Regions from separate parts of the Arthrobacter sp. AOP36-A1-22 genome, predicted to be linked through region 3. Evidence: riboswitches for the same ligand, from Rfam matches in the RefSeq annotation. Region 3 holds a riboswitch; each other region holds the start of a gene.
What was found. A riboswitch is a leader RNA that binds a small molecule or an ion and turns the genes downstream of it on or off. The one in region 3 is predicted to bind thiamine pyrophosphate.
Positions count from the first base shown of each region.

Region 1 (9,431 bases), on a different contig from region 3:
CGCTGTAGTAGGCGGGGATCTCCAGTTCGGAGACCGCGGTGAGGTCGCGGACGCCGCCGTCGGTGATGATGGCCGCCGCCCCACGGACCTGGGCGCGCAGTCCCAGGATGTCGCCCAGGGTGCCCGAGCCGGTTTCGCCGCGGGCCTCCATGACGAGGATCTCGCCTTCGTTCACCGAATCGATCGCCCGCTTCTGGGCGTTGAAACCGCCGCCGTGGGACTTGAAGAGGTCCTCGCGGTTGGGGACGAAGCGCAGGGTCCGGGCGGTGCCGATGACCTTGTGTCCGGTCTTGGTCGGGTGCAGGCCGTCGATCGAGACGTTGTTCAGTCCGTGCTTGCGCAAGGTGGCCGAGATCGTCGCGGTGGCCACCGCGTTCAGCTTCGCCTTCAGATCCTCGGTGAGGACGACGGCGGAGCCGGCGGCCGGGGAGAGGGCGCCGGCCGCGGAGGCGGCCTCGCGGGAGCCGTAGGCGTCGATCAGATCCGTTTCGGAGAGCCGGGGCTGGTTCCCGAAGCTGCCCATTGCCGCCGTGCCCTGGATGACCGGGGTGGTCAGCCGGCCGGTGCTCAGCCCCGAGGCCGGGTCGTCGACCTCGACCTCGACGGTGTCCCCGGGGACGATGACCGAAGAGCCGGCCGGGGTGCCGGTGAGGATGACGTCCCCGGGTTCCAGGGTCATCAGCTGGGAGAGGTCGGCGACGATGCGGGCGAAGTCGAAGATCAGCCCGGCGGTCGTGTCGTCCTGGACCAGCTCCTGGTTGACCCAGGTGCGGATCCGCAGCTTCGCCGGGTCGATGGAGGCGGCCGGCAGCATGGCCGGGCCCATGGGGGTGAAGCCGTCGCCCGATTTGGAGCGGACGTTGGAGCCCTTATCGGCGTACTTCATGTCGTAGACGCCCAGGTCGTTGGAGGCGGTGACCCCGCCGACGTGGGCCCAGGCCTGATCGGGGGAGACCCGGCGGGCCGTGGTGCCGATGACCAGGGCGATCTCGCCTTCGAAGGCCAGGGCCTCGGTGCCCGCGGGCCGTTCGACGGGTGTTCCGGAGACCGACAGCGAGGAGGCGGCCTTCATGAAGTAGGAGGGATGCTCCGGGGTGCGCCCGCGCTGGGCGGCCCGCGAGGCGTAGCTCAGATGGACGGCCAGCACCTTCCCGACGGCGTCGATCATGGACTCGTCGACCGGTACGGTCCGAACTGCGCCCTGCTCGCCGGTGTCTACTTCGGGATTCTGCTCCAACGCCACGGTTCCTCCTGTGATGTACGAAATCGTATACGATCTATCATGCCCTGTGGACCACATCACGTCAAGGGGATCAGGGGTGTGGAATGAACCTGTTGGAGACGGCGCAAGGCCGCCCGGTAGCCGGGCGGCCTTGCTGTCCTTCAGGGGTGGGGCGTTAGCCGTTGATGAACTCCACGGCCGCCTGCTTATACGCACGCGAGGTCACCGCATTGGCGTGGGTGCGCACCGGCAGGATCAGCTCCTGGACCTCGGCCCCGGGACCCTGGTGCTCCTGGGCCAGCTGAACGAGCGTCGGCAAGGTCGCCGCCAGTTCGTCGCGTTCGCCGGCCACCAGCAACACCGGCATCGAGGGCACGGCCTCCGCGGGGTCGAAGGGCTCGGATTTGATGGCCTCGATCAGGGACAGCATCGAGAACATGTTGTTCGTGGGCACCAGCTGGGCCATGCGCACCAGCTCCGCCGTCGTGGGGTCCCCGATCTCGGAACCGCCGGCGAGGTGCTCCCGGGCCGCGTCGAGGTCGAAGGTCGCCAACGGGTCGTTGCTGGCCGGCCCGCCGAGCACCACCCGGCGCACCAGTTGGTCCTGGGTCCCGGCGAACTCCCAGGCCAGACGTGAGCCCAGCGAGTAGCCCAACACGTCCACCCCCGAGTCTGGATCCCCGTCGGCCAACGGCCTGACGTGCTGGTCCTGCAGGATCTGCAGGAGCTCCGCACGGATCCGGCTGGGGGTGTAGGCATCGAGGTCATCCGGGGCGGGGCTGAGCCCGTGACCCGGCAGATCCACGGCAATGACCTTGCGACCGGCGTCGTTCAGGGCGGTGATCCACCCGGTGGCGACCCAGTTCAGTTCGGTGGAGGAGGCGAATCCGTGGATGAGCAGGACCGGGCGGGAGGCCGAGTCGTCCCCGGCGGAGAAGATCCGCACGGCCAGGGAATTCTCGGTGCCCTCCACCCGGTGTTCCGCCTCATGATGTGCGGTGGCCGGCCGGTCCGCGCCGGTGTTTTCGACCGGGGCCACGATCAGTCCTCGTCCAGGTTGGCGCTCAGACGCACCCGGCGCTTCGGGGCGGCTTCCTTGGGTACGGTGCCCACGATGCCTGCGGTGTCGTCGGGGACCTCGAAGACGATCAGGTCCTCGCCGACGTTGATCGTGTCGCCGGGCTCGCCGTGGATGCGCAGCACCTTGCCGGCCTGCGGGGACGGCAGCTCCAGCGAGCTCTTGGTCGTTTCGACCTCGACGAGCGGCTGGTTGCGCTCGACCTGGTCGCCGACGGCCACCAGCCATTCGAGCACGGTCGCGTCGATGAGGCCTTCACCCAGATCGGGCAGCGGGAAGGAAATTTCAGCCACGGCGGTACTCCAATACTCGTTGAATGCCGAACAGGATGCGGTCGATGTTGGGGATGTACTCGTCCTCCAGGTCACCTGAGGGATACGGTACGTCGAAACCGGTCACCCGCTCAACGGGTGCCTTGAGCACCCCGAAGCAGGACTCGGAGACCAGCTGGGCGACTTCGGCGCCCAGCCCCGCGGTCCGCGGGCCCTCATGGACGACGACGGCGCGTTTGGTCTTGGAGACCGAGGCGGCCAGACCGGCGGCGTCGATGGGCTTGAGCCAGCGCAGGTCCAACACCTCGATGCTGATCCCGTCCTCTTCGGCCAGTTCGGCGACCTGCAGGCAGCGGGCGACCATGGCGCCCCAGGCAATGAGGGTCAGATGGCGGCCTTCGCGGGCGATGACCGAGCCCTCCAGGTCCCCGGGGTTCTCGGTGTCGACCTCGCCCTTCTGCCAGTAGCGGGACTTCGGCTCCATGAACATGACCGGATCGGGCATGAGGACCGACTTCTTCAGCAGGTGGTACGCCTGGTGCGGGGTCGAGGGGGAGACGACCTTGAGCCCGGGGACGTGGGCGAAGAGCGACTCGAGGGACTCGGTATGCATTTCGGGGGCGCGGATGCCGCCGAAGGAGGGCACGCGCAGGGTCACCGGCATCGGCAACGTCCCGCGGGAACGGTAGTTCATCCGGCCCAGCTGGCAGACGATCTGGTTGATCGCCGGGTAGGCGAAACCGTCGAACTGTACTTCGGGGATCGGATGCCAGCCGGCCATGGCCAGCCCGATGGACATGCCCAGGATGCCGGATTCGGCCAGCGGGGTGTCATAGACGCGGGTGCTGCCGTGTTTGGCCTGCAGCCCGTCGGTGATGCGGAAGACGCCGCCGAGGCCGCCGACGTCCTCGCCGAAGATCATCGAGCGCGGGTCTTCGGTCAATAGTTCGTCCAGGCCGCGGTTCAGGGCCTTTTGCATGGACATTTCGACGACGGTGTTCTCCATCGGACGCTCCTGCACGGTTGCGGTGGCCGGGTTAGACATGTTCGGATTCCTCTCGCCAGTTCGCGGCCTGGGCTGCTAGTGCTTCGGTGGGTTCCTGGAAGACGAAGTCGAACATCTCCGTGCCCGGGCGGGCGTCGAGAGCGTCGACTCCGAGGCGGACCTGCTCGACGAATTCGCCGGCCTGCTCGCTGATGTCGGCTACCGTCGCGTCATCGAGGGCGCCTGCTTCACGCAGGGTCGCTTCGAGGCGGTTCAGCGGGTCCTCGCCGCCGTCACGACGTTCATCGTCCAGGCTGCGGTAACGGCCCGGGTCATCGGAGGTGGAGTGCGGTCCGCGGCGGTAGGTCATGGCCTCCACCATGGCCGGACCGTTGCCTGCCCTGCCGTGTTCGACGGCGGCACGTACGGCGCGGACCACGGCGACGACGTCGTTGCCGTCGACCTGGATCGAGGGGATCGCGTAGCCGGCCCCGCGCGCGGCAACGGAGCCGCCGGCGACCTGGCGTTCGGTGGGAACCGAGATGGCCCAGCCGTTGTTCTGCGTGAAGAAGACCACCGGGGCCTTGTAGACCGAGGCGAAGTTCATGGCCTCGTGGACGTCGCCCTGCGAACTGGCGCCATCACCGAAGTAGGTGAGCGCGACGTTGCCGGTGCCATCGACGGTCTGTCCGTGGGCCCAGCCCACGGCGTGCAGCACCGAACCGGCGACGACGGCCTGGATGGGTGCCACATGGGTTTCGGCGGGGTTCCACAGGCCACCATGCCAGGAGGCCTTATGGGTGGACATGTACTCGACCATGTCGACCCCGGCGGCCAGGGCGACGCCCATTTCGCGGTAGGTGGGGAAGGCGAAGTCGCGGGCGGAGTCCAGCGCGTAGGCGCTGCCCACCTGGGCTGCTTCCTGGCCCAGTTCCGGGGCGTAACCGGGCAGGATGCCCTGTCGCTGCCAGGCGATGGCGGCGACATCGAGCTGCCGCGTGCGCACCATCAGGGAATACAGCTTCAGTAGTTCATCGGTGCCGAGCTCGTCGGCGTGCGGCTCAAGCCGGGGTGCATCGGTCATGTTCGACTCCCTGGGGGTGTGGTTCGGTGGACTTGCTCCGACCGTAATGACCCGGAAGTTCATGCGCAATACGCCGATGGTTGGACCAACAATCTGCGCAGAGTGTCTATAGTTAAGAATGATCAACTGTGCACATTGTATAGCTAGGAGGGGTTAGTGAAGATCGACGAATTGGACGCCAGGATCCTGGAGGAGTTCTCCTCGGACCCACGGATGTCGGTCCTGGAGGCCTCCCGGACCCTGGGGGTCGCCCGGGCCACGGTGCAGTCGCGGCTGGATAAGCTCACCCGTGAAGAGGTGGTCACCGGCTGGGGACCGCACCTTTCGGCCGAGGGGCTCGGATACCCGGTGCGCGCCTACTGTTCCCTGGTGATCCACCAGGATGCCGGTCACGACGGTGTGGCCGCCGCCCTGTCCGAGGTCCCCGAGGTGCTCGAACTCCAGACCGTCTCGGGCGAGTCCGACCTGATGGCCACCATCGTGGCCACGTCCAACGACGACCTGCAACGGGTCCTGGACGCGATCATTGCCACCCGGACCGTGCTGCGCAGTTCCTCGCTGGTGGTGCTGAACTCGCCCATCGCCCTACGCATGCTGCCGTTGGCCCGCGCCGCCGCCCAACGGGGCTGAGCCCTGAGGGGCCGGTGGCGGCTTAGGCCACCGGCCGCTCCAGCCCCAGATGCCCGCGCAGGGTGTCGGTCGAGTATTCGGTGCGGTAGAGCCCCCGACGTTGCAACACCGGCACCACCCGGTCCACGAACTCCTCCAGGGAGTCAGGCAGCATCGGCGGCATCAGGTTGAAGCCATCGGCGGCCCCCGAAACGAACCAACGTTCGATGGAGTCGGCCACCTGCTCCGGGGTCCCCACCATCGTGCAATGGCCGCCTCCTGCGGCCAACCGGCCCAGCAGTTGCCGCACCGTGGGACGTTCGGCCTCCACGATGCGCAGGATCGTGGCGTACCTGCCCTGCGGGCCGGTGAATTCACTCGCCGGTGGCAGGGTCGGAACCGGTGCGTCGAGGTCCCAGTCGCGGCAATCCTGCCCGATGAACATCCCCAGCTGGGCCAGCGACTGTTCGGTGGGCAGCAGGGCGTCCACCTCGGCCTGCCCGGCCAGCGCCTCGGCCTCGGTGGACCCCAGGAAGGTGACCAGGCCGGGCATGATCGCGACCTTGGACGGGTCCCTGCCTTCGGCGGCAATGCGCCGCTTCAGGTCCGCGTAGTAGTCCTGTCCACTGGCCAGATCGTAGGCCACCGCATAGATGCCCTCGGCATGGCGTGCCGCCAGCTGGCGGCCGGACTCGGAGGCCCCCGCCTGGAACAGGACCGGCCGGCCCTGCGGGCCCCGGGGCACGTTCAGCGGCCCGTCGACGCTGAAATGCTCGCCGTCGTGGTTGATGGGTCTGACTTTCTCGGGATCGGCGAAAAGCCCTTCCCTGTCGGCCAACACGGCGTCGTCGGCCCAGGAATCCCATAGTCCCAGCGCGACGTCGATGAACTCGGCCGCCCGGGCATAACGCTCGGGGCTGGCCGGCATGGCATCCATTGAGTGGTTGCGTGCCTCGGCGTCGAACATCGAGGTCACCACGTTCCACCCGATGCGCCCGGCGCTGATGTGGTCCAGCGACGCGAGCATCCGTGCCGCGTGGTACGGGGTGTAGAAGGTGGTGGAGACGGTGGAGATCAGCCCGATGCGGCTGGTGTTCCGTGCCATGGCGGCCAGGACCGTCAACGGTTCGAAGAACCACCGTGGACCCACTGACGGATTCCCTGCCGAATGCCCATCGGCGAAGAACACCGCGTCGAACAGGCCACGTTCGGCGGTTTGGGCCAGGCGTTCGTAGTGGTCGATGTCCCCCAGCTGTTCGACCGCTGAGCCCGGGTGGCGCCAGGCGGCCTGGTGGTGCCCGCAGGCGTTGAGGAAGGCGTTGAAATGCAGTTGGCGTGGTGCCGTGTCGGTGGTGTGTGCGCTCATCTCTAGTTCATCACCAGTCCGCCGTCGACCACCAGGTTCTGTCCGGTGACCGCACGGGCCCAGGGGGAGGCGAAGAACAGGATGGCGTCGGCGAATTCGGCGGGGGTGGTCACCTTGCGCAAGGGGGTGGAGGAGGCGATGAAGTCGAAGACCTCCTCGGGGGTGGCGGCGCTGGCATCGGTGGTCCGCAGCAGGCCGCCGGAGACCATGTTCACCGAGACCTCGTGTTGGCCCAGATCGGCGGCGAGTGTGCGGGTCAGCGCCAACAGGGCGGCCTTGGAGGCGGTGTAGTCGTGGTACGGGACCACCGGGTTTTGGAAGAGGTTGGTGCCGATGTTGATGATCCGCCCGAAGCCGTGTTCACGCATTCCCGGCAGGGCGGCCTGGGCGGTGTTCAGGGCGCCGCGGACACTGCCGGAGAACTGGGTGGTGAACTCCTCCCACCCAATGTCTGCGGCCGAGGAGCGGGCCTCGCCGTTGAAGGAGAAATCGGCCAACGCGTTGTTCACCACGGTGGTCACGGGGGAACCGAAATGGGCCTGGGCGGTCTCGAGCATGGTGGCGACCTGTGCCGGATCGGTGACATCCGCCTGGACGGCCAGGGCGCGGTCGGGCCCTAGGGTGGAGGCGAGCTCCTGGGCGGCCTGGGCGGATTGCCGGTAGTTGATGATGACGCGGGCGCCTTGCCCGGCGAAGGCCGTCACGATGTGACGGCCCAGACCGCGGGCGCCTCCGGTGACGAGGACAAGCTGGTCGGAGAGGTTCATCTGGTCTCACTTTCATGGCTGCCGAGGGCAGGGGGTGGTGGAAATGGCGAGGGGGCCCCGGAGGCGGAGTCGCCCGGGGAGAGTAGGGAATGGCGCGGCAAGCACTGTGGGCAGCATCGTTCACGTGCTGTCCTGCCCGACGGCGGAGAGCAGGCTTCGGGCAGGATTCTTGGTTGCGGTGCAGCTGGTGGGCAGACGCTAAACGCCTGGCCGGGCGGGTCCTGGACAAGCCGCCGGACGCCAGGGCGGACGCAACCGGGACAAGCTGGTACCGGGCAGTGGGGCAGCGGTCCGGCAGGACCTTCCAAAATGGGGGTCTAGGTGGAGAAACACCTGCAACATCCCTTCGCTAGTTCGAACTAGATCAGGTTCAACGGGTGTTCTCTCAGCCAGGAAATCGTGGCACCCCGTGTCACTGCACCACAGCCTACACACGTGACGTGGCGATTCGACAACTTCGTGTCCCCGTGTACAGTCTGTGCTGAACACGGGAGTCCGGTGAGCCGGGCTGAGAGGAAGCTGATCAAGCTTCGACCGTCGAACCTGATCTGGGTCATGCCAGCGCAGGGAGGCAAAACTCTGAATCCCGTGCCCTGTTCACTCAACGGAAGGGGCACGACAGTGCACTCGACAACGCCGCCATCCACCACGCCAGTACCGGCGCGGGGACGCTTTTCCTTCGACCTCAAGGACCTGGTGCTCATCGTGGTCCTGGGGGTCGTCTTCGGGTTCCTCTACTGGGCCCTGGTCCAGGCATCGGCCGGGCTGACCCTGCTGATGGGCCCGTTCGGGGACCTCTCCTCGCATCTACTCTTCGGCGGGTGGCTGATCGTCGCCCCGATCGCCGTCGCCGTCATCAGACGCCCCGGCGCCGGGATCCTGGCCGAGGTCATCGCCGGCGGGGTGGAAGTCGTTTTCCTCGGTTCAACGGCGGGTCCGATGCTCTTCCTCGTGGCCGCCATCCAGGGTCTGGGCAGCGAACTGCCCTTCGCCCTGCGCCGATACCGGTCCTTCAGCTGGGGCGTGTACGCCTGCTCGGGGCTGCTCGGGGCCGGGCTGGCCTTCGCCGTCTCGGCCTTCCGCTTCGGATGGTACGGGCAGGACTTCTTCGTCATCCGGCTCGTCGTCCAACTGCTGTCCGGTCTCATCCTCGGCGGGCTGCTGGCCCGCCGGACGGTCAACGCCCTGGCGAAGACCGGCGTGGTGGACAACTACGCCATCGGACGCGATCTGCCCACCACCGGGGGAGCATGAAACCGGTGGGCGCGGCGGTGATCGCGCTTCAGGAGGCCACGGTGCACTACCCCCGGCGGGCGGCACCGGTGCTGCAGGAGGTGTCGCTGGGCCTGGACGCCGGGGAGCAGGTCATCATCCTGGGCCCCTCGGGGGCCGGGAAATCCACGTTGCTGCAGCTGATGACCGGGGTCATCCCGCATTCGGTGGCGGCCCGCACCACCGGCCGGGTCCTCGTAGCCGGCCAGGACACCGCCCACAGCAGTGTTGCCGAGCTCTCCCGGACCGTGGGCGTCCTGGCCCAGGACCCCGAATCGGCGATGTGCATGCCCGATGTGGACCGGGAGATCGCCCTTCCACTGGAAAACCATGCGGTGGCCCCACCCCGGATCGACGCCCTGATCGACGCGGCGCTGGAACACATCAACGGAACCGGGCTGCGAGGCAGATCCACCCGGCAGCTCTCCGGCGGTGAAGGCCAACGGGTGGCCCTGGCGGCCAGCCTGGTCGCGGAGCCCCCGGTGCTGTTGCTCGACGAACCCACCTCGATGCTCGACGCCGAGGGCATCTCCTCGGTGCGCCGGGCCATCGACCGGGCCGTGGAAACGCGCGGCCCCGCCGTCGTGCTGGTGGAACACCGCATCGACGAGTACGCGGGAAGCGACGGCGTCGCGGGGCTCCCTGCCCGGGCCATCGTGCTCGATGCCGCAGGAACCCTGCTGGCGGACGGCCCCACGCCGACCGTGCTGGAGCAGTGGTCCAGACGGTTGGTGGCTGCGGGGTGCTGGACACCGCTGGACACCGAACTGCAGGCG
Region 1 is NZ_JBQSWX010000003.1:98,928-108,358, reverse strand. Features, by position in the region: gene ACT3S2_RS03055 (fumarylacetoacetate hydrolase family protein) at 1-1,237, opposite strand, end outside; gene ACT3S2_RS03050 (alpha/beta fold hydrolase) at 1,398-2,261, opposite strand; gene ACT3S2_RS03045 (biotin/lipoyl-containing protein) at 2,264-2,593, opposite strand; gene ACT3S2_RS03040 (alpha-ketoacid dehydrogenase subunit beta) at 2,586-3,617, opposite strand; gene ACT3S2_RS03035 (thiamine pyrophosphate-dependent enzyme) at 3,610-4,641, opposite strand; gene ACT3S2_RS03030 (Lrp/AsnC family transcriptional regulator) at 4,798-5,271, shown strand; gene ACT3S2_RS03025 (LLM class flavin-dependent oxidoreductase) at 5,294-6,616, opposite strand; gene ACT3S2_RS03020 (3-oxoacyl-ACP reductase) at 6,619-7,383, opposite strand; TPP riboswitch at 7,708-7,803, opposite strand; TPP riboswitch at 7,861-7,970, shown strand; gene ACT3S2_RS03015 (ECF transporter S component) at 8,005-8,637, shown strand; gene ACT3S2_RS03010 (ABC transporter ATP-binding protein) at 8,634-9,431, shown strand, end outside.
Region 1: linked by a shared signal. The riboswitch ahead of ACT3S2_RS03020 (3-oxoacyl-ACP reductase) and the one ahead of ACT3S2_RS10160 (ECF transporter S component) in region 3 are both predicted to bind thiamine pyrophosphate.

Region 2 (9,431 bases), on a different contig from region 3:
AAGTTGACCTGGTTCTGCACCCAGAGCCGGGCACCGATGATGCCGATCATCCCGTAGAGGACGATTCCCGCCCCGCCACTGACCCCGGCGGGGATCGAGGAGATGGCGGCACCGAACTTCGGCAGGAACGCCAGCAGCATGGCGGTCGCCGCGGCCACCCAGTAGGCGGCCGTGGAGTAGACGCGGGAGGAGGCCATGACCCCGATGTTCTCCGCATAGGTCGTCGTGCCCGAACCGCCACCGAAGCCGGCGACGATGCTGGCGATGCCGTCGCCCATCAGGGCCCGGCCGTTGACGTCGTCCAGGTCCCTGCGGGTCATCAGCGCCACGGTCTTGACATGGCCGATGTTCTCGGCGACAAGGACGAAGACGACCGGGAGGAACAGGGCCAGGGTGTCCAGGTGGAATTCGGGGAACGCGAAGGGCGGCAGGCCCAGCCACCCGGCCTCGTTGACGGCGGTGAAGTCGATCTGATGCTGGGCCAGGGCGATCAGGTAGCCGACGATGATCCCCACCAGGATCGACAAGCGCCCCAGCAGGCCACGGAAGAGGACCGCGGTGAAGACGATGGCGGCGACGGTGGAGAATGTGGTCAGCGGGACCGACTCGATGGCCTCGGTGGTCGATCCGGCCAGATTCAGTCCGATGAGCGCGACGATCGTGCCCATGACCACCGGAGGCATCAGGGCGTGGATCCACCCGGTGCCCGATTTCTGCACCACCAGCCCGATGATGAACAGGGCCGCACCGGAGAAGACGACGCCGCCCAGGGCCCCGGCGAAACCATGTCCCGACATGGCGGCGGTCACCGGGGCGATGAACGCGAAGGAGGAGCCCAGGTAGCTGGGTACCCGGCCGGCGGTGATGAGCAGGAACAGCATGGTCCCGACCCCGGAGAAGAACAAGGTGGAGGTGACCGGGAAGCCGGTCAGCGCCGGTACCAGCACGGTGGATCCGAACATGGCCATCACGTGTTGGACGCCGATGCCGGTGGTCTGGAACCAGTTCAGCCGTTCATCGGGGGCCACCACGGTGCCGGGTCGAATCGTTGTGCCGTCGCCGTGGACCGTCCAGCCGAAGCCGGGGAAATTGCTCATGGGTGTCCTCCATCGGGGCCCTGCGGGTTGGTGGGGCCTCACCGGTGCGGGGCCCCACGGAATCCTACCGCCCCCGACCCCGGGGCGGCGGGGTCGGGCCCCCTGCCGGGGTGCGCCGGCATCAGCCGATGGCCGCCACCGGCATGGGGAGGGAGGCCGATCGCGGGGCGGCGTCTTCGGGGGTCTGGGCGAAGAAGGACAATTCCTGCCGGCTCGATTCGTCGAAGGCGCGACGCATCCCGGCCAGGGTGGTGGAACCCGCCCGCAAGGCCACCTTCTGGACCAGCGCGATGGCCTCGCTGGTGGCTTCGTCGAACTCGGGGGAGGAGTAGGCGGCGAGCCAGTCGGCATAGGGGTGGCCCGGGTGGGCCGCGGCGGCCAGCCGCTGGCCGATGTCCTGGTAGAGCCAATAACAGGGCAGGATGGCCGCCACGAGCTTGGGATAGGAATCGCCGGAGGCCACCAGGTGGTTCAGGTAGGCCGAGGTGGTGGGGCTGGGTTCCGGATCGGGGGCATCTCCGAGCCGGTGCAGATGTAGATTCGCCTCCTCCTCGAGGGCGCCGACGGCCCCGGAAGCCCAGAACTGCTGCTCTTCGCGGTTCGGCGCCAACTCGGCGGCACGGGAGAGGACCCGGGAGTAGGTCCGCAGGTACAAGGAATCCTGGGCCAGATAGAAGTGGAAGTCCTCCGAGGGCAGGGTCCCGTCCCGCAGCGCACGGATGAACGGCAGATCGTCGATCCCCGAACGCAGCGGTGCCAGATCGTTCCACCAGGTGCCCAGCAAGGCCCCCGTCGTCGGGAACGCCGCACCGTCCCAGAGCGCCCCGAAATGATTCACCGGACCATGTCCTTCGCCGACCTCGAGTTCATCGGCACGGTGCAGGGCGCCTTCAAGCCACCCGCGGGCCAGCCGCAGGGCATCCCCCCAGTCCCCGCAGCGGGCCCACAGGGTAGCCAGCGCCGCGGAGAGCGAGCACCCGGTCCCATGGGTGTTCGGGGTGTCGATGCGGTCACCCTCCACGGCAGCCATGACGCCGTCGGGGCCCACGAGGGCATCCGGGCACCGGCTGCCGGTGAGGTGGCCGCCCTTGGCCAGGACCAGGACAGAATACCGCCTCGCGAGCCGGGCTGCCTGGTCCAGGACGTCGTCCCATCGGGTGCCGACCGGCTCCTCGAGCAGTGCCGCCAATTCCGCGGTGTTCGGGGTCAGGACATCGGCCCACGGGAGCAGCCGACGCAGGGCCTCCTCGGCGTCGTGCTCCAATAAGCGGTCCCCGGACGTGGAGATCAGCACCGGGTCCACCACGACGGTGGTGCCCGGGCGGGTACCCAGCCAGGCGGTGGTGGCTTCGATGACCTCGGCGGAGGCCAGCATGCCGATCTTCACCGCATCGATCCGGATATCGGCGGCGACCGTCTCAAGTTGCCGGGTGAGGAATTCCGCCGGAGGGGTATGGACCCCGGTGACCCCCCGGGTGTTCTGGGCGGTCAGTGCGGTGATCGCCGCCATCCCGTAGCCACCGCAGGCGGCAATCGATTTCAGGTCGGCCTGGATCCCGGCCCCGCCGGAGGGGTCGGCCCCGGCGATGGACAGGATGTTGGGGGTGTTCGGGGCGCTCATGCGGTCTCCGTTCGTGCTGCCCGGGTCCATTCCTGAACCAGGGCGGCAGCAGAGTCCCGGGGTTCGGCGGCGGAGCAGATGGCCCGCACGACGGCCATGCCGATGGCCCCGGCGGTGTGCGCGTCCGCGGCGTCGCCGGAGCCCAGCCCGCCGATCGCCACGCAGGGCAGCGGGGCCCGGGAGATCAACGAGGCCAGGCCGGGGAACCCCAGCGGGGTCGGGTGGTCCTTCTTGGTGGGCGTGGCCCGGACGGCCCCGGTGCCCAGATAGTCGATGGTGCCTGCCGGCAGTTCCGCTACTGCCGCGAAGTGGTCCTCGGTGCTGGCGCTGAGCCCCAGCACGGCATCGGGTCCGATGAGGGACCGGACGAGTTCGGCGGGCAGGTCCTTCTGGCCGATATGGACCCCGTCCACGCGGATCCCTGCCGCACGGGCCGCCAGGTAGACGTCCACCCGGTCGTTGAGCAGCAGCAGGGCCCGGCCCGCGGTGTGTTCGGCGCAGGCGGCCGCCTCGGCCAGGAATTCGCGGGCGGACAGGTCCTTGCAGCGCAGCTGGATGGTCCCGACCCTCGCGGCGACGGCCTCGGCCACGATGGTGGCCAAGGGCCGTCCGGCCGTGCTGGTGGAGTTGGCGACGAGGTAGATCCCGCTTCCGGGAACCGGCGCGCTCATGCGAGCACCGCCTCAACAAAGCAGTCGGTGGGTGAATGGGCCAAGGTGGGCGCATGTTGGTGCATGGGCGACATCCCTCCGCTAGTACGAACTAGATCAGGTTCTTGCCGGGTGTGCTCTCAGTCCGCGCCGGTGGCGGACACCCCGTGTCAGTGATCGTGAGCCTACAGTCCCCCACTGGGGGCGGCAAACCCACCGGCTGCCCCGCCGGCGGTGTCCACGTTAGTGTCGTACCCATGGCCATGAACCGACGTTCCCGTCCCCCAGCAGTTTCCGCGCCCGTCGTGCCGGCGGGCCCCGACGCCGAACTCCCGGCCACCGCGGCCCGCCGGCTGCGTGATGCCGCCGACTCCCGGCTGGCCCACCCCCGCAGGTTCCGCAGCGCCCAGCTCAAGGCACTCGAACGGCTGATCCAGGATCAAGAACAGACCCTATGTGACGCGTTGATGACGGATCTGGGTAAACCGGCGGCCGAATCCCGGCTGACCGAACTGGATCGGGTGAAGGCCGAAATCGATCATGCCCTGTTGCACCTGGGCGACTGGATGGCGGATGAGGCGGTGAAGGTCCCGCTGTCGCTGCAACCGGCGTCGGCCCGCGTCCAGGCGCGTCCGTTGGGCATGGTCCTGGTGATCGCCCCCTGGAACTATCCGGTCCTGTTGCTGCTCGGCCCGCTGGTCGGTGCCCTGGCGGCAGGGAACACGGTGATCCTCAAACCCTCCGAACTGGCTCCGGCCACCTCGGCGGTCATGGCCGCCCTCATCCCGCAGTACCTGGATCGGCGCGCTGTCGCGGTCCTGGAGGGTGCCGCGGAGACGACGAGCGAACTTCTGGAGATGGACTTCGACCACATCTTCTACACCGGAGGCGAACGGGTCGGGAAGATCGTGGCCCGGGCCGCGGCGGAAACGCTGACCCCGGTGACCCTGGAACTGGGCGGGAAGAGTCCGGCGGTGGTCGCCGACGGGAACTTCCCCGCCATCGCCCGGCGGTTGGCCCACGGGAAGTTCATGAATGCCGGACAGACCTGTGTCGCCCCGGACTACGTCCTGGCGGTCGGGGCCACGGCGGCGGCCGAACTGGAAAAGCAGCTGCCCAAGGCCATCGGCGCGTTCTATGGGAAGGACCCCTCGGGCAGCAAGGACTATGGGCGGATCATCAACGCCTCGCACTTCGAACGTCTGGAATCCTATCTGGGGCAGGGACGGGTGGTGGCCGGGGGGACCAGCGACGCGGAGGCGAGGTACATCGCCCCCACGGTCCTGGCTGACGTCGACCCGGCGGCCCCGGTGATGACGGAGGAGATTTTCGGTCCGATCCTGCCGATCATCCAGGTCGACCGCTTCGATGATGCGGTGCGGTTCATCAACTCCCGCCCCTCACCGCTGGCCGCCTACCTGTTCAGCGAACGCCCGCGCCTGCACACCTCCTTCGAGGACCAGGTGCGGGCCGGGGCGATCGCCCATAATGTGTGCAGCATGCACCTGGCGGTCCCCGCGCTGCCCTTCGGCGGGGTGGGGGCCTCGGGGACGGGGAACTACCACGGCAAATTCGGGTTCGATACCTTCAGCCAGCAACGTCCGGTGCTGTCCAAGACCGCGATGCTCGATACGTTGCGGGCCGTCTACCCGCCCTTCGGCTGGGCCAAGCGGAAGATCATGCGTTCGATCGGCTGATCCGCCCGGCCGAGTGCCCCGACAGACGAAGGGCCCGGACCGCATTCAATGCGGTCCGGGCCCTTCGCTACGGTCGGTGCCATGGCACCTGCCGATGGATCGTGGCTACTTCTCGGTCAGCGAATCCACGTAGTCCTGGTTCTCGGAGATCCACTTGTCGACGATCGGTCCGTAGTCATCGGTGTCCGTGTCGTTGAACATGGCGTTCTCCAGGGAGAACAGGTGGTCATCGTCGATCGTGAAGTCGTTCAACCACTCGGTCAGTCCCGGGTAGGTGTCGGCGAAGTCGGCGTTGCCGTAGGAGGTGATGGTTTCCGCGTCGCCCATGGCACCCTTGGGATCCTTCAGATCCTTGATCGGGAACTCGTCGTAGGCCCAGTGCGGGCGCCACAGGGTGACGACGATGTCCTCATCGGCGTCCGTGGCCTTCTTCAGCTGGGCCAGCATGGCCGGGGTGGAGGAGGTCTTGAAGTCCATCTTCTCCAGGCCGTAGTCCGGGATGGCCGCCTTTTCGGTGGTGTCGGTCAGCCCGGCGCCCGGGTCGATGCCATAGATCGTGTTGCCGAACTTGTCGGCATTGGCCGCCAGGTCCTCGAGCGAATCGATCGGGGCGTCTTCGTTGACCGCGATGGTCAGCTTGGCATCGTCGTACCAGGTGCCCAGCTTGGTCATGTCGTCGCCGTACTTCTTCAAGTACTTCTTGTGCGTCAGCGGCATCCAGACGTCCATGGTCAGGTCCAGGTCACCGGAGGCGACACCGGCGAAGACCGGGCCGGCATCGGCGTCGGTGAGTTCGACGTCGTAGCCCTTCTTGTCCAGGATCTGCTTCCAGAGGTTGGACACGGCCACGCCTTCGTCCCAGCCGGCCATGACGCCGATGTTCAGCGCGGCCTGGTCGCCGTTCTCAGGCGAGTCGGGGACCTCGGATTCGCTGCTTCCGGTGTCGCCGCTGCCGCAGGCGGTCAGCGCGAGGGCCGCCGTGGCGGCGATCCCCATCATTGATGCGAATTTCCTTTGCATTGTTCATTTCCTTTCTTCGCGCCCCGCCAGCGGGGCGTAGGGTCGTTAGCCGTTTTTCGCCGGCACGTTGGATTGGCCCAGGGAGGCGGTGATGCGGTCCAGGAAGATGGCCAGAATGACCACCGACAGACCTGATTCGACACCCAGGGGAGTGTTCAGGGTCGTCAGGGAGGCGTAGACATCCTTGCCGAGACCACCGGCGCCGACCATGCCGGCGATGACCACCATGGACAGGGAGAGCATGATGACCTGGTTGATGCCGGCCATGATGGTCGGCAGCGCCAGCGGGATCTGGATCTGGCGCAGGATGCGTCCCGGGGAGGCGCCGAAGGCCTGGCCGGCCTCGACGACCTCGGTATCGACGCTGCGGATCCCCAATTCGGTGAAGCGGGTGCCCGGCGCCATGCCGAACACGATCGTGGCCACGATTCCGGGGACGACGCCGATCCCCAACAGCAGGATCGCCGGGACCAGGTAGACGAAGGCAGGCATGGTTTGCAGGAAGTCCAGGATCGGCTTGACGACCGCCGAAACGATCTTGGATTTGGCGGTGAGGATGCCCAGCGGAACACTGATGATCACCGCGACGATGCTGGCCACCAGGACCAGCGACAGGGTCTCCATCGAGTGCTCCCACTGGTTCATCCCGTAGATCAACAGCAGTCCGATGACCGTACCGATGGCCATCTTCCAACTGCGCAGGAGCCAGGCCAGCAGGGCCAGCACGAGGATGACGACCCAGAACGGCGGAGCGGTGAGGATCCACGCCAGCCCGTCGTACCAGTTCTGGAAGAAGGACTTGATGAGGTTGAAGAGCCCGCCGAGGTTGGCGATGAACCAGTTGAGGACCACTTCGCCCCAGTGGCCGACGGGAATGCGGAATAGCTGATCGGTCATTTAGAGGGCACCTCCTTCGTCGTCGGATGCAGCCGCGGGGGCATCGGTGTCTTCCGGCTGGTCGGCGGCGACCACCGGGACGCTGCTGGTGGTCGAGGGGACGTTGCCCAGCGCGGAGAGGAGGGTGGCGCGGGCGATGGCGCCGATGAGCCGGCCCTCGTCGTCGACGACCGGCAGGGGTACCGGCGACTCCACGGAGCGGCCGAACAGGTCGTTCAGCGCCGTCTCGGCGGTGACCGGGTCATTGCCGACGGTGATGATTTCTTCCAGGTCGGTACCTCCGCGTTCGAGCAGGCCCATCACCTCGCGGTCGCGGACGGCTCCGAGCAGCTTGCGCTGCCGGTCCAGCACGAAGGCGGCCGAGGTCTGCAGTTCGCGCATGGTCCGCAACGCATTGCGGGCACCACCGGAGAGGTTGACGACGGAACGCGGGGTCTCCATGACCGTTCCGGCGGTGAGCACCCGGGTCCTGTCGACGTCGCGCACGAAGGCTGAGACGTAGTCGTTCGCCGGGCGGGTGAGGATGTCGTCGGGGGTGCCGATCTGGACGATCTCCCCGTCGCGCATGACCGCGATCCGGTCCCCGAGGAACATGGCCTCGTTCAGGTCGTGGGTGATGAAGACGATCGTCTTGCCGAGTTCGGCCTGCAGTGAGGCCAACTGCTCCTGCATATCGCGACGGATCAGCGGGTCGAGTGCCGAGAAGGCCTCGTCCATCAGCAGGATGTCGGTTTCGGAGGCCAGGGCGCGGGCCAGGCCCACACGCTGCTGCATGCCGCCGGAGAGTTCGCTGGGGTATTTATCGCCCCACCCCTTGAGTCCCACGACGTCCAGGATCTTCTGGGCCCGGGTGGTGCGCTCCTGCTTCGAGATGCCCTGGATCTCCAGCGCGTAGGCTGCGTTCTGCATCACGGTGCGGTGGGGCAGCAGGGCGAAGTGCTGGAAGACCATGGAGATGTGCTTCTGGCGGACCTGGCGCAACTTCTTGGCCGAGACCTTGGCGATATCGGTGTCACCGACGACCACCGAGCCGCTGGTCATGGGCCAGAGCCCGTTGAGCATGCGGATCAGCGTCGACTTGCCCGAGCCCGACAGGCCCATGACGACGAAGATCTCGCCGGGCTTGACGTCGAAGCTCGCGTCGATGACGGCGGCCGTTCCCAAGGAAGCGACCTCCTGGCGGGTTTTTCCGTTCTTCAGGAGTTTGACGGCCTCGTTGCCCCGACGGCCGAAGACCTTGTACGCATTCGAGACGCGTAGCGCAGGTTGCCCTGTGTCAGTAGTGTTCACGTTTTCCCGTCCACGGCCTGGGTCCGGGTGGAGGCAGACCGATTTTTCGGCGACCCGCCCCGACAGCTAATCCCGCGGGTGCCTTCAACGGCGGTGTCCCACGGGTCGAGATGAAAGGGCGAGTAATTGGCTTTCAGCCTTAACGCTAACAAGAGGATGTTCGCCTGCAGCCGAAAACCAGCCTTTGACCGGGCTTACACCGACCCGTTGGTCAAGTGCATCCCTTGTGGGACAAGGGATGGAGCGAAGTTATGGCATTGTAACGGAAGGGGTTGTCAAAATCTCCGCAAACGAGTGGTTTTCATCATTTCGACGGTCAAGAGGCCGAACCGATGATCGCGTCGACCAGGGCCTTCGCCTCCCGTTGGACCTGATGCAGGTGATCATCTCCGGTGAAGGACTCGGCATAGATCTTGTAGACATCCTCGGTGCCCGAGGGGCGGGCGGCGAACCAGGCGTTCTCGGTGGTGACCTTCAGCCCGCCGATGGCCGCATCGTTTCCCGGAGCCTCGGTCAGCCGGGCGGTGATCGGTTCCCCGGCGAGGGTGTCGGCGGTGACATCGGCGGCGGACAGGCGGCCCAGGGCCGTCTTCTGTTCGCGGGTGGCCGGTGCGTCGATGCGTGCATACGACGGCGCACCGAAGGCCTCAGTCAGCCGCCGGTAGTGCGTGCTGGGCGAGGAGCCGGTCACGGCCTGGATCTCGGAGGCGAGCAACCCCAGCAGGATCCCGTCCTTGTCGGTGGTCCACGGCGACCCGTCGAAGCGCACGAAGCTCGCTCCGGCGGATTCCTCGCCGCCGAAGACCCCGGTTCCGTCCAGCAGGCCCGGAACGAACCATTTGAAGCCCACCGGCACCTCGACCAGTTCGCGGCCGAGGGAGGCGGCCACCCGGTCGATCATCGAGGAGCTGACCAGGGTCTTGCCGACTCCGGCCCCGGCCGGCCACTGCGGGCGGTTCCGGTACAGGTAGTCGATGGCCACCGCGAGGAAATGGTTCGGGTTCATCAGACCCGCATCGGGGGTCACGATGCCGTGGCGGTCGGCGTCGGCGTCGTTGCCGGTGGCGATGTCGAAGTCGGCGCCGCCGTCGCGTACCGCCGAGATGAGCCCGGCCATGGCGAAGGGGGAGGAGCAGTCCATGCGGATCTTCTCATCCCA
Region 2 is NZ_JBQSWX010000030.1:10,627-20,057, reverse strand. Features, by position in the region: gene ACT3S2_RS14345 (uracil-xanthine permease family protein) at 1-1,097, opposite strand, end outside; gene thiD (bifunctional hydroxymethylpyrimidine kinase/phosphomethylpyrimidine kinase) at 1,219-2,718, opposite strand; gene ACT3S2_RS14335 (thiamine phosphate synthase) at 2,715-3,389, opposite strand; TPP riboswitch at 3,446-3,546, opposite strand; gene ACT3S2_RS14330 (aldehyde dehydrogenase family protein) at 3,626-5,065, shown strand; gene ACT3S2_RS14325 (glycine betaine ABC transporter substrate-binding protein) at 5,171-6,085, opposite strand; gene ACT3S2_RS14320 (ABC transporter permease) at 6,131-6,982, opposite strand; gene ACT3S2_RS14315 (quaternary amine ABC transporter ATP-binding protein) at 6,983-8,272, opposite strand; gene pgm (phosphoglucomutase (alpha-D-glucose-1,6-bisphosphate-dependent)) at 8,589-9,431, opposite strand, start outside.
Region 2: linked by a shared signal. The riboswitch ahead of ACT3S2_RS14335 (thiamine phosphate synthase) and the one ahead of ACT3S2_RS10160 (ECF transporter S component) in region 3 are both predicted to bind thiamine pyrophosphate.

Region 3 (9,431 bases):
GGGGGTCGGGGCCTCCTGCCGTCAAGCACGCGCCTATCTGGATGCCAGCATCTGGGTCGAGGTGGAGGACGACGTCCGACGGCGGCGTGCCCTGGCCCGGGATGGCGACACCTTCGCCCCGCATTGGGAGCGCTGGGCGGCACAGGAGCAGGGGTGGCTGGACCAGGACCCGGTGATCGAACGCGCCGATGTCATCGTGGCGAACCATGCCGACGGCAGTGCCCCGCCCGATGCACTCCGGGCCCTGACCCAGCTGCCGGTGCTGCAGGAACCCCTGCGGCCCGAACTCCAGGCGGCAGCGAACGGGTCGCTGCTCGCCCGCCGTCTGCCGCTGCCTGACATCCCACAGGTCGCGACCAGCCTCTTTGAACGGTTCTTCCCCGGCGAACATGCCGTCCTGCTGGAATCCTCGAACGCCTCCTGCCCCGGGGCCACCCGCAACCGCTTCAGCATCCTGGCGGACGATGCCGGCGAGGCCGCCGCCCGGGCCGAACACCATGACGGCCTGACCGAGGTGGTCATCGGTTGTGCCCGGGTGCGGGTGGCCGGCCCGTTCTTCGCCTGGCTGGACCGCAACTGGGGCACCGCCCGGCTCCAGGGGCCGGCGGGACTGGACTGCGGCTTCGCCCTGGGGTGGCTCGGCTGGCTGGGCTACGAGCTCGGCCGCGAATCCGGGGCGGTCCCCAACGCCTCCAGCCCGACCCCCGATGCCGCTCTCCTGCACCCGGGACGGGCCCTCGTGATCGACCATGAACGCGCCGAAGCCTGGCTGCTGGCCCTGGAGTCCCCGGATGCCCGCAACTGGCTGGATTCCACGGCCGACGCACTCCGGCGGCTCCCCGGCCCCCGGGCCCATCCGGCCATGGGCGAACCGCCCCTCCCCCCGGAGCCCGCCGCCGCGACGAACCCACCCCCGCGTTTCACCGCACGGGACACCCGGGAGGGATACCTGGCCAAGATCCTTGCCGCCCAAGCCCAGATCACCGAGGGCAACAGCTATGAGATCTGTCTGACCACCGCGGTGGAGGCCACCGTCGCCCCGGAGGCCTTCGACCCGTGGCGGACGTATCTGGCCCTGCGTCGGACGAGCCCCGCCCCGTTCGCCCACTACATCCGGTGGGGTGGCACCGTGGTGGCCAGCTCCTCCCCCGAACGTTTCCTGTCCCTGGACGCGGCCGGCCTGTTGCGGGCCGAACCGATCAAGGGCACCCGCCCGCGCTCGCAGGACCCGACCCTGGACGGCAGGCTGGCCCACGATCTGGCGACCTCGCCGAAGGACCGGGCGGAGAACATCATGATCGTGGATCTGCTGCGCAACGATCTCTCCCGCTTTGCTGTTCCCTCGACCCTGCGTGTTCCGCGCCTGTGCGCGGTGGAGAGCTACGCAACCGTCCACCAGCTGGTGTCCACGATCGAGGCCCGGCTGCTCCCCGACGCCCCGCGGGCCGAGGCCGTGGCCGCCGCCTTCCCGCCGGGGTCCATGACCGGGGCCCCGAAGATCTCGACGATGGCCATCCTGGACCGGCTCGAGGAGGGCCGGCCCCGCGGGGTGTATTCGGGGGCCGTCGGATACTTCTCCCACACCTCGGCCGCCGATCTGGCCGTGGTCATCCGCACGCTGGTCGCCCGACAGGATCCGGGGACCACCTCGGGGCCCGACGTCGCGCAGGCAGCCCCCGGCCCGTGGCGACTCGGCCTGGGACTGGGCGGGGCCATCACCGCCGATTCGGATCCGGCCGGGGAATGGGATGAGGTCACGACCAAATCCCGGGGCGTGCTCTCGGCCCTGGGCACCGGGTTCGACGCCGGGGACTGACCGCCTTGCCCTACTGCAGGGTTGCGGTCAGCCGGGCCACGTTGTCCAGGTAGCGCATGGTGCGTGGACGGTCCAGCCAGTCCTCCAGGGTGAGCAGGGTGCACTTTTCCTTATACGCGTCCTGGACCTTCTTGATCTCCCCCACGGCCCGGGATCCCAGCAGCATCAGGGACACTTCCAGATTCAGCGAGAAGGACCGCATATCCATGTTGGAGGACCCGAAGACCGCCACCTCGTCGTCGACGGTGAAGCACTTGGTGTGCAGAACCATCGGCTGCTGATACCGGTAGATCTTCACCCCGGCCTTCAACAACTGCAGGTAGTAGGACTGTTGGGAGTGATGGACCAACGCCTGGTCGCCGCGTTCGGAGACCAGCAGCTCGACCTCGACCCCGCGCTGGGCCGCGGTGGTGACCGCGTAGAGCATCGAATCATCCGGGACGAAGTACGGGCTGGTGATCGTCAGTTTCTCCGTGGCCGAATACATCAGCGTGTTGAACAGGCGCAGGTTGTTCTCCGACTCGAATCCCGGTCCGGAGGGAACGATCTGTCCGGTGGTCGTCCCGCAAGGCAGGGGGACACCGCCCTCGTTGAGGTCCTCCAGCAGGTACTCGTCCGTCTCCTGCGACCAGTCCGTGGCGAAGACGACGTCGAGGCCGGTGACCATCGGTCCTCCGACGCGGGCCATCAAATCGATCCATTCGCGGCCGAGCTTATGCGAGGACTTGCGCTTATAGCCGGGCTCGATGAGGTTCTGGCTCCCGGTGAAGGCGGTTTCCCCGTCGATGACCAGGATCTTCCGGTGGTTGCGCAGATCCGGGCGCCGCCACTTCCAGCGCAGCGGTGAGATGGGAAGCATCCGCCGCCATTCGATGCCGCTGCCGCGCAGACGCCGTAACAACTCGCGGTATCCCTCGGTGCGCATGGTGCCCAGATGGTCGAAGAGGAACCTGACGCGCACCCCGCGGTCGGCGGCATCCTCCAGCGCCGTCAGGAAGGGGCCGGTGAGCTCGGGATCGTCGCCCACGATGTAGAACTGGGCGTTGACGTAGTCCTTCGCCTGGTTGATCGCCTCGGTCATCCGGCGGATCGATTCGCTCGAATCGGTGATGAAATCGAACTGGTTTCCTTCCTGCAGGGGGAAGGCCCCGAGGTTGCGGTTCAGTTCGATCGCCGACCGGACCCACTCCGGGGCGTCCGGGGGGCCGTTGTCCACGTCCAGGGTCGCGGTGGCATCGATCACCCGTTGGTTGACGTCGGTTTGCCGGTCGATCCGGCGTTGCGAGAGCTTGAAGTTCCCGAACAGCAGGAACAGACCCAGGCCGACGACGGGGAAGAAGAAGATGGACAGCAGCCAGGCCATCGCGGTGGTCGGCCGCCGGTTCCCGGGGACGACACCGAGCATGACGATCCGGATCCCGAGGTCGACCACCCAGAGGAGCGACACCATCCATCCGGGAAGGTTCTGCCAAAGGAACAGCGATTCGGTCAAGGACGCACCTCTCAACGATGTCGGGACGGTCCAAGCCTAGTGGCAGGAACAAACCGCAAGGGTATTCTTGGCCCATGACAGTCTTGGTGTTCTTGGACCCCTCCAGGCCGGCCGGCCGCCTCGCCGATGCCTCCGCCGCGCAGTTGCTCGTCACCGATCAGGGGGTCATCCGCGGCGACGGGGTCTTCGAGTCCATGTTGTATACCGCCGGCGCCGTACGGAAACTGGACGCCCACCTCTCCCGGCTCAGGGGCTCGGCGGCCAGCTGCGACCTGGACCTGCCCGGGGAGCAGTCCTGGCGGGCGGCCATCGCCACCGCGGTGGCCCGGTATGACCAGGAGCGTACCGCGGACCCGGAGGACCCCGATGAGGCCGTGGTGAAACTGGTCGCCACCCGGGGCCCGGAGGACCAGCCCCACGGCACCGCCTGGGTCACCGTCTCCCCCGCCCCGGAGTCCGGACGCCGCCAACGCACCGAGGGTGTCGCCGTCGTGCTCCTGGACCGCGGTTACGACTCCTCGTTGGCCGAACGGGCCCCGTGGCTGCTCCAGGGCGCCAAGACGCTTTCCTACGCGGTGAACATGGCCGCCCTGCGTCATGCCCACACACTGGGGGCGGAGGACGTCATCTTCACCTCCAGCGACGGACGCGTGCTCGAGGGGCCGACCTCCACGGTGCTGCTGGCCACCCGAGTGAACGGGGTCAAGCAGCTGGTGACCCCGATGGTGGAGACCGGAATCCTTCCCGGAACCACCCAGGGCGCGATCTTCGCGGCCGCCGAAGCCGCCGGCTGGACGTTGGGCTACGGCCCGTTGGAACCGGCGGACCTGTTCGATGCCGACGCCGTATGGCTGGTCTCCAGCCTCCGGCTGCTGGCCCCGGTCACCTCGATCGATGGCACCCCGATCTCCCGGGATCGGGCCCTGGGCACCGAACTGGCGGCCCTGCTCGAAGCCGTCGGCTAGGACCGGCTAGCCCCAGACGAGGTTCCAGGCGCCGGTGAGCAGGGCGGCGGCCGTGGCCACCGCCCCCAGGGACAGGCCTCCGGCCACCAGGGCCCCGTCCCGCCAGGAGAAGGTGGCGGTCCGCGCCCAGGTGCGGCGGGTCCCGCCGAAGCCCTTGGCCTCCATCGTGACCGCCAGCCGCGAGGCGCGGCGGATGGCCTGGACCATCAGCCCCAGGCTCTGCCCCGCATTGGCCCGCAGACGCTGCACGAATCCTCCTTGGGCGCCCACGCCCCGGGCCCGGCGGGCCATGCCCAACGTCACCCATTCCTCGGCCAGCAGCCCGATCAGGCGCATCCCGGCCAAGGCACCCAACACGAAACGGTGCGGAAGCCTGGCTTGTTGGGCCAGGGCATTGGCCAGATCGGTGGGGTCGGTGCTCGAGAGGACGATGACCGCGGGAACCGCTACCGCGAAGATCCGCAGTCCGGTGGCCACCCCGGAGACCAGGGACCCCTCGCTGATCGTGGCCACCCCCAGGTCCAGCAGGACCGCGCCGGCATCGTTGCCGACCAGCGCGGTGCCCCAGGCGGCAAACAGCGCCGCCACCAGTAAAGGCCACGCCCGCAGGAGGAAGCGTCCCGGGGCGATCCCCCCGAGCCGGAGCAGCAGCAGGCTGGCCAGGACGACGATGCTGGAGGTCACCAGGTCCAGAGAGGCGATCAACGGCACCGTGGCCAGCACCACCGCAGCAAGCTTGGCCAACGGGTTGCACCGCCCGAAGAAGCTCGCCCGGGCCCCGGCATCGGGTTCCAGCCCCGGCATCCCCCCGGAGGCCCGGGCGGTGGTGGGGTCCGGGCCCTGCGGTGTGGTCCTGCCCGGTTCCCGGCAGGGGCGTCGATCGGCGACGACCTCGACCGTGGAGGCCCCCAAGGCGGCGGCGAAGCCCGCATCGTGCGTGACCGCGACGACGGCGACGCCGTCCTGGAGTTGTTCGCGCAGCAACAGCGCCAGTTCCCTCCAGGTATTGGCATCCTGGCCGAAGGTCGGTTCGTCGAGGATCAGTAGTCGGGGGCGGGCGGCGAGCACGGTGGCCACCGACAGCCGGCGCTTTTCGCCTCCCGAGAGGGTGAACGGGTTCGCCTCGGCCAGATGCCTCAGCCCCAACCGGTCCAACAGCTCATCGACCCGTCCGGTGATTTCCTCGTCGGTGTACAGCCGGGTCTTCGACCCCGGTCTGCGGGCCCGTCGTGGGCCGAAGGCCAGTTCCTCGCGCACGGTGGCGGTGACGAATTGGTGCTCGGGCTCCTGGAAGACGGTGCCGATCCGGGCGACCAGTTCCCCGGCCCGCCACCGGTAGGGCCGGTCGGCGTCCCCGGGGTCGGAGGCCCCCGCGGCGCCCTGGTCGCCGCTGAGGCCCGGCAGGGCGGCGACGCTGCCGGCCCGTTCGGGCAGCAGCCCGGCCAGGGTCAACGCCAGTGTTGATTTGCCCGCCCCGTTGGCCCCGGTGATGCACAGCGCCTGCCCGGCGTCGATCCGCAGGTCAAGACCCGATACGGCGGCAGGACCCTGGGCCGTTCTGGACACGGCCAACCCCCGTCCCCTCAACAGGCCGGCGGCCGGTGCTGCCGGCTTCAGCCGGGCCGGCAGCACGGGAGTGTGGCCGGGAACCCAGACCCCGGCGTCGATGAGCCGGTCCCGGATGGGTCCGGGGGCGAAGAGCCGGGCCGGTGTGCCCTGGTAGGCGATGCCGCCGCCGGGCTCCAGGACGATCACGCGGTCCACGGCGTCGGCCCAGGCCGCCAGCCGGTGTTCGACGATGATCATCGTCGCCCCGCTGGCGCCCACGGCGTCGATCACTGCGTCACGGACCTCCAGCACCCCCTCGGGGTCGAGGTTCGCGGTGGGTTCGTCCAGCAGGACCAGTCCCGGGCGCATGGCCAGGATCCCGGCCAGGGCCAGTCGTTGCTTCTGTCCCCCCGACAGGGAGGAGGTGGGGTGGTCCAGGGGCAGGCTGAGCCCGACGGCGTGCAGGGATTCGATGACGCGGGGCCAGATCAGTTCCGGATCCACCGAAAGGTTTTCCGCCCCGAAGGCGACGTCGTCCCCCACCCGGGCCTGGACGATCTGGGTCTCGGGGTCCTGCTGCATCAGCCCGGTCCGGCCGTGGGCGGCCGCGGCGGGTCGGCCATCGATGAGCAGTTCCCCTGCGGAGGCGTTGTCCTCATCGTCCTGCAACACCCCGGCCAGGGCATGCATGAGGGTCGATTTACCGGCCCCAGACGGGCCGACGAGCAACACCTTCTCCCCGGCGTCGATGTCCAGGTCCAGCCCCAGCACGGCGGGCTCCTCGCGTCCGGCATGCTGCCATCCCCAACCGCTGGCCCTGACCGCCGCCGCGCGGACGTCGCCGACCCCGGTGGCCGGTGAAGGGCCCCGGGCCCCGGTCGGTGCATCATGTGTCATCGGTTCAACCCAGGACCCGTTCCTGGGCGGCCTTCCGCGACGCCATCGAGGACAAGGCCCCGGTTCGCGACAGGGCCCGGGTCAGTGCCCAGGATCCCAATCCGGCGATGACCAGGCCCGAAATGGCCATGAACACCACATAGGCCAGTTTCATGCTCTCGGTGTAGTCGGGGAACCAGGAGAAGACGAAGGCGTCGTTCACTCCACCGAAGATCCCGGTCAGCAGCCCGGCGAACAGCGCCACCGGCAGCGACCAGCGGCGGTAGAGCAGCACGGCGAAGACGATTTCGGCGCCGAGGCCCTGGATGATCCCCGAGGCCCAGACCGTCCAGCCGTATTCGGAGCCCAGGAGCGAGGAAACGACCGCGGCTACCATCTCGCAGAACAGTGCGGCCCCTGGTTTGCGGATGATCAGTGCCCCCAGGACGGCGGGGAAGAGCCACATTCCGGCCAGCAGGGCGGATGAGGGCGGGAAGGCCACGAAGATGAAGTCGAAGGCGTGGTGGGTGGTGTTCCAGGCCCAGAAGATCACCCCGGAGGCCACGGCGATGACGGAGGCGACGACGATGTCCACGACGCGCCAGGTGTAACGGGCGGTCGGTGCCGCCGAGAGGGTGCTGCTCATGTGGTGTTCCTCCTTGGGTCCAAGGAGGGGAGGACCCCGCGGCGGTTCCGCGGGTCCTGAGATTCTCGACTCCCTTCGCCGGTACGAGCCGGAGCAGGTTCGAGGGTCTGCGGTGTTCCGCACTCTCAGCGTCGAAGATTCCGGCCGTGGCCGGTCGGCGACGCTCCCCTGTCGTAGGTGATTCAGTAGGGCCGAGTCTACAGCGCGTTATGCTGGGCAGGTAATCACCTACCGACGGGAGAATCGTTCGTGAACGCATTATTGAAGATCGTCGGCGCGGTCGTGTCGATCGGCGTCGGCTTCGTCGGCGGCAAGCTCGTGGACACCATCTGGTACAAGGTCACCGGAGAGAACCCCCCGAAGCCGAACGACAAGGAAGCCCAGGCCGAGGCATCGATGCGTCATGCGCTCGGGTTCGCTGTGGTCTCCGCCGTGGTGTCCGCAGTGATCCAGGTCCTGACCAACCGTGGCACGCAGCGGGCCATTGCCCGCTTCAACCACACGGCCGACGAGGTCTGATCCTCGTCAGCGGCCTTCGTCCAGGCGGCGCTGGGCCTCGGAGACCACTTCATTGAGGTCGTCGAGGACCAGCGTCTCCTGTTTGAGGTGCCGGGTCCGGTAGCCGGCACGACCGACCATATGGGCGGTCACCGGGGCGGTGAGCAGCTGGAAGAACCAGGCCAGCACCAGTATCGGCACCGCGGACCAGGCCCTGATCTGCAGGGCGACGGAGAGCAGCATCAGGAACAATCCCAGGACCTGCGGTTTCGTGGCCGCGTGCATGCGGGAGAAGAGGTCCGGGAAACGCAGCAGGCCGATGCCTGCGGCCACGGACAGCAGAGCCCCGGAGACCATGCTGATCACCACGATCCAGTCCAGGACCTGGTCCAGCGTCCCGCCCTCGGTCAGTCCAAGCACGATCATTGCCCCCTCCGATCGGTGACGTAGCGGGCGATGGTGACCGAACCGATGAAGGCCACCAGCGACCCGACGACGATGAACACGATGTGGTTCAGATGCCGGTTCACGACCATGTCCACGCAGAGTCCGCACAGGATGATGATCAACAGGACGTCCAGGGCCAGAGTCCGGTCCAGGATCGACGGGCCCCTGGCCAACCGGATCAGTGCCATGACGGCGCCAAGCGCCAGGGCGACCCCGGCGATCCAGGCAGCGACGATGATCATGGGTGCTCCTTCATCGATCGGTTCGCTCGTGCTGCGGGGTCGGGGCCTGCGGGGCCCTCGGCGTCCAGGGCCGCCAGTTCCTCCCGGCTGCCCATCATCCGGATGATCCTCGCTTCGATGGACCTGACCTGCCGCCGGAAGTCCTCGGCCTCCTGGACGGTGTTGATGTCCAGCACGTGCAGGTAAAGCGTGGAGGTCGTCCGGTCGATCTCCACGACGAAGGACCCCGGGATGAGGGTCAGCACATGCCCCAGGACCGTGGCCATGAGGTCTTCCTGGCTGCGCATGCGGATGCCGATGACCGCGTTGCGCACCTTCGGCCCGCGCCGGAGGACCACGAGCACCACCTGGATGCTCGCCCGCACGATTTCACGCAGGAACAACACCGTGAACACCAGCCCCTGCCAGGGGTTGAACCGGCCGGAGAGCTCCACGGGAGGCAGTTTGAAGGTCGTCACCACCCCCAGGGCGATGACGAACCCGAAAATCAGGTTCCCGGGGCTGAAGTCCCGCCAGAGGGCGCCCCACACCAGGACCAGCCACAACATCAGGGGAAGTTCGATCAGGAAGCGGGCACGACGCCGTCGTGCCCTGGCCCGGGCGCTGCGGGCCCCGGTGAGCAGTTCCGAGGGCCGTGCCGGACGCGGATGCCGGTGCGGGCTCATCGTCCGCCTCCCGTCTCGGAGGCGCCCAGGACGGCCTCGATGTAGGGCGTGCGTTCGAGCATCTGCTGCGAGGCCTGGTCGGCCAGGTCGAAGAGCGGCCCGGCGAAGATGGTCAGGGCCACCCCCAGGGCCACCAGCACCCCGGTGGCGAAGACCATGGTCGGGGGCAGCACGGCCGCATCCCCCCGTCCGCTCAGGCGATGTGGCTGGGTTTTGACGCCGGTCGTCCCGGTGGC
Region 3 is NZ_JBQSWX010000015.1:20,365-29,795, forward strand. Features, by position in the region: gene ACT3S2_RS10140 (chorismate-binding protein) at 1-1,816, shown strand, start outside; gene cls (cardiolipin synthase) at 1,827-3,266, opposite strand; gene ACT3S2_RS10150 (aminodeoxychorismate lyase) at 3,383-4,273, shown strand; gene ACT3S2_RS10155 (ATP-binding cassette domain-containing protein) at 4,280-6,718, opposite strand; gene ACT3S2_RS10160 (ECF transporter S component) at 6,723-7,343, opposite strand; TPP riboswitch at 7,397-7,523, opposite strand; gene ACT3S2_RS10165 (DUF4235 domain-containing protein) at 7,593-7,862, shown strand; gene mnhG (monovalent cation/H(+) antiporter subunit G) at 7,869-8,267, opposite strand; gene ACT3S2_RS10175 (monovalent cation/H+ antiporter complex subunit F) at 8,264-8,530, opposite strand; gene ACT3S2_RS10180 (Na+/H+ antiporter subunit E) at 8,527-9,195, opposite strand; gene ACT3S2_RS10185 (Na+/H+ antiporter subunit D) at 9,192-9,431, opposite strand, start outside.